Regions from separate parts of the Rhodococcus opacus B4 genome, predicted to be linked through region 2. Evidence: riboswitches for the same ligand, from Rfam matches in the RefSeq annotation. Region 2 holds a riboswitch; the other holds the start of a gene.
What was found. A riboswitch is a leader RNA that binds a small molecule or an ion and turns the genes downstream of it on or off. The one in region 2 is predicted to bind glycine.
Positions count from the first base shown of each region.

Region 1: linked by a shared signal. The riboswitch ahead of gcvP (aminomethyl-transferring glycine dehydrogenase) and the one ahead of ROP_RS13165 (DUF5058 family protein) in region 2 are both predicted to bind glycine.

Region 1 covers NC_012522.1:663,605-665,800, reverse strand. The annotation lists gene ROP_RS03045 (bifunctional nuclease family protein) at 1-39, shown strand, start outside; gene ROP_RS03040 (MerR family transcriptional regulator) at 320-940, shown strand; glycine riboswitch at 1,010-1,127, shown strand; gene gcvP (aminomethyl-transferring glycine dehydrogenase) at 1,303-2,196, shown strand, end outside.
Region 2 covers NC_012522.1:2,847,842-2,850,037, reverse strand. The annotation lists gene lpdA (dihydrolipoyl dehydrogenase) at 1-518, shown strand, start outside; glycine riboswitch at 718-809, shown strand; glycine riboswitch at 813-913, shown strand; gene ROP_RS13165 (DUF5058 family protein) at 1,037-1,729, shown strand; gene ROP_RS13160 (hypothetical protein) at 1,758-2,196, shown strand, end outside.

The DNA of each region.
Region 1 (2,196 bases), 2.2 Mb from region 2:
TCCGTGTCGCCGGACGATTTCAAGGCCACCGACGGCTAGTTTCTCCCGCGGAAGGGCCGCCGGCGCAGTAACGGTTGAGGTTCCTCCGGCGCGTTGCGTTGACCCCGTCTCCTCGGAGTCATAGCGTTCGGTGCAGTGATTTTCTGCCCTGCAGATTGTATCGGGCGTACGCTGAGTAGGTTCAGGGTACGGACTAGCTCGATGTCACTGGTGGCGCTTGCGCCGCTCGACGTGCTGCGGATTGCCGTGGACACTGGCGACGCGCGTCACAGGCGCACTGATCGTCGGGTTCAGTGCAACATGCGAGAGGGAGTAGTCAGTGGGAGATCGGCCGCAGGAGAATGCGCTGAATCTTGCGCCCGGCGACAACGTTGCCGAGCCCGAGTTCAGCTCCGAGGAGATCCAGCCGGGCCTCTTTCCGGACGATTCCGTGCCCGACGACCTCGTCGGATACCGCGTCCCCATCGCCTGCCAGATCGCGGGAATCACCTACCGCCAGCTCGATTACTGGGCTCGCACATCCCTCGTGGTGCCGTCCATTCGGGGCGCGGCGGGGTCGGGCAGCCAACGGCTGTACTCGTTCAAGGACATCCTCGTCCTCAAGATCGTCAAGCGACTGCTCGACACCGGAATATCCTTGCAGAACATTCGCGTGGCCGTCGACCACCTCCGTAAGCGTGGGGTGCGGGACTTGGCCAAGATCACACTTTTCTCGGACGGGACCACGGTCTACGAATGCACGTCCGCCGAGGAGGTCGTCGACCTGCTCCAGGGCGGGCAGGGTGTGTTCGGTATCGCAGTCAGCGGTGCCATGCGCGAACTGACCGGCACCATCGCCGATTTCCCGGCAGAGCGAGCCGACGGCGGCGAGAGCGAGCAGAGCCCCGAGGACGAGCTGGCGTCGCGGCGTAAGAACCGCGCGAGCCGCAAGACGGGCTAGCCCACAACCCGCAGACCGCGGCGCTGCTTGCGCCGCTGTCTGCGGCCGTGACATAGAATGGCGGTGCGTCGACGCCGTGCGGGAGAGTTCCGGGCACTGCAAGCACATAGTGCGTGCGGGAGCTCGGGCGCCGAAGGAGCAACACCTCCCCGTCAATCTCTCAGGCAAACAGGACCGTGCGGGCTCCGACGTCTCTGGAAAGCGGTGGGAGCACCCACCCGCCCACGGGGAAAGGGCCGTCTTCGCACGCGAACGGACGGTACCGAATCTCTCAGGCGCTCTACCCGAGCAGGCGACAGAGGGGGAGGGACGTTCCGCCGAGCGGGGCGTGTCCTGATCCTCCGAACTGCTTGGGAGTTGTCGTGATCGACGCTGGAAGCCGTACATTCGCCGATCGTCATGTCGGCCCGAACGCTGCGGAACTCGCGCATATTCTCGAACTGGTCGGAGCCGACTCGCTCGACGACCTCGCGTCGAAGGCCGTTCCCGCCGTCATCCTGGACGGGGTCACGGGCGGCATCGCCGACGGCCTCGACGCCCTGCCCGCACCGGTCTCCGAGCACGAGGCGCTCGCCGAACTGTCGGCGCTCGCCGCGCAGAACACCGTGGCGACGTCCATGATCGGGCTCGGCTACTACGACACCCTCACCCCGCCGGTGCTGATTCGGAACATCATCGAGAACCCGGCCTGGTACACCGCGTACACGCCGTACCAGCCCGAGATCAGCCAGGGCCGCCTCGAAGCCCTCCTCAACTTCCAGACGATGGTCGCCGACCTGACCGGCATGGAGGTCGCCAACTCGTCGATGCTCGACGAGGCCACCGCCGCCGCCGAGGCGATGACGCTGCTGCGCCGCGCGAGCAAGAGCAAGTCCCCGCGGTTCGTCGTCGACGCCGACCTGTTCCCGCAGACGCTGGCCGTCGTCGAGACGCGGGCCGAGCCGCTCGGCATCGAGATCGTGGTGGCCGACCTGTCCGCCGGTCTGCCGGACGGCGACTTCTTCGGCGTCCTCGGACAGATGCCCGGTGCGTCCGGCCGCATCGCCGACTACACCGACGTGATCGCGGCAGCCCACGAGCGCGGCGCACTGGTCGCGGTCGGGGCGGACCTGCTGGCGCTCACTCTCCTCACCCCGCCCGGCGAGATCGGTGCCGACGCCTGCTTCGGCACCACCCAACGGTTCGGTGTCCCCATGGGCTTCGGTGGCCCGCACGCCGGATACCTGGCCGTGCACACCAAACATGCACGTCAGCTC
Region 2 (2,196 bases):
CCAGCGACCGACTGCGCACCACGGTGCCGAACGTCTACGCGGTCGGCGACATCGTGCCCGGCCTCCAGCTCGCGCACCGCGGCTTCCAGCAGGGCATCTTCGTGGCGGAGGAAATCGCTGGGCTCCGTCCGGACGTCATCGACGAGACCGGCATCCCCCGCGTCACGTACTCCCACCCGGAGGTCGCGTCGGTCGGGTTGACCGAGACCGCGGCGCGGGAGAAGTTCGGCGACGAGATCCGGACGGTCGTCCACGATCTCGCCGGCAACGGCAAGAGTCAGATCCTCAAGACGTCGGGGGCGGTCAAGCTGGTGGTCGCGCCGGACGGTGTCGTGGTCGGTGTGCACATGGTCGGCGACCGCGTCGGCGAGCTGATCGGTGAGGCGCAGCTGCTGTACAACTTCGAGGTCGACGCCGCCCAGGCGGCGAAATACGTGCACGCCCACCCCACCCAGGGCGAGGCACTCGGGGAGGCGCTGATGGCGGTGGCCGGCAAACCGCTCCACGTCCACGGCTGACCCCCATGTGAGTGGCAAAGTGTGCTTGCGCACGCTTTGCCACTCACATGAGGTGTTCGGCATGCGAACGCGCAGTATGGGATTCATCAACTGACTGTGTTTACACTTCGGAACGGTTCGGTCATCGTTTCGTAACACGTCTGCGGAACAGTACGTCCCGAGTCAGTTCGATTCGGAACCATCTCGATGGTTTCTCCCTATGAACCTGGCTGGAGAGTTCCGGGACCGCGTCCCGGGCGCCGAAGGAGCAAGTACCCACAAACTCTCAGGCACCAGGACAGTCAGGGTCGGGAACTCTGGAGAGCAGCGTGTCGCCTGTAACGGCACGCTCACCGACGGGGCACGATGACCACTCGCACGAGTGTGTCTCCAAACTCTCAGGTTACGGAACAGAGCGGGTGTCAGCCGAGGCGATCCACCGGATCACCCTCACATCGCTCGAGCAATCGGCTCACCGGTTGCTCACTCTCCCTGGGAGATCCATGAATGTGACTGCTAGTGGGACATCCACGAACATCATGGCTGTCGCCAACTCGCCTGTTCTCTGGGTGGCCGTTGCCGGCATCTTCGTCGTCATCGTCGTGCAGTCGGCGATCTACATGACCGCGGTTCGCAAGGTGGCACCCGTCGCGGACATGTCGCCGGAAGACATGAAGGTGTCGTTCCGCTCCGGGGCCGTGTCGGCGATCGGACCGTCCCTGGCGGTCTGTCTCGTCGCGATCGCCCTCCTCGCCCTCTTCGGCACGCCCGCCGTTCTGGCCCGCATCGGTTTGATCGGCTCCGCCGCGTACGACGTGTCCGCGGCCAGCATCGCCGCCGAGTCGATGGGTGCGAAACTCGGCGCCGACACCTACACACAGAACGTGTTCGTCGTCGCCTTCTTCGCCATGAGCATCGGCGGCGTGATGTGGATGCTGTCCGCGCTCATCCTCACTCCACTGCTCAAGCGGGGCGACGCGAAGATCCGCACGGTGAATCCGGCGTTGATGGCGGTCGTCCCCTCAGCCGCTCTGATCGGCGCGTTCGCCTCGCTGGGCTTTCAGGAACTGACGAAATCCAGCTACCACATCGTCGCGTTCGCCGCCTCCGCCGTCGCGATGGGGATCTGCCTCTTCGTCGCCCGCACGTTCGGCAAGAGCTGGCTCCGCGAATGGGGACTGGGCATTTCGATCCTCGTCGCACTCACCGTCACCTACCTGGTCACCTCCTGATTCACGACTCGCACGGAAAGGACTTTCGATGACTACCGACGAAGCCGTAACAGTGTCCGGCACGCGTGAACTCGCCGAATTCGACAAGACCACGTCCCGCTGGGGTCGCCTCACGATGATCGTCGGGTTGCTCCTGTCGATCGGTGCGCCTCTGTACCTGGTGTTCTCGGGTGAGGTGGACGTCACGGCGGGCCAGTTGTGGACCGCGTTCGCAGCGGTCGCCGGGACCTTCTTCATCATCTGGCTGGTCGAACCCCTGACCTATTTTCCCATCCTCGGGCCGGCCGCGATGTACCAGGCGTTCATGATCGGCAACATCGCGAACAAGCTGTTGCCGGCCGCGCTGATCGCGCAGACGAACATCGGCGCGAAGCCGGGAACCAAGCGGGCCGAACTGGCTGCGGTCCTGGCTATCTGCGGTGCCGCGATGGTGCACCTCGTGTCGCTGGCGGTGTTCGTCGGGCTGC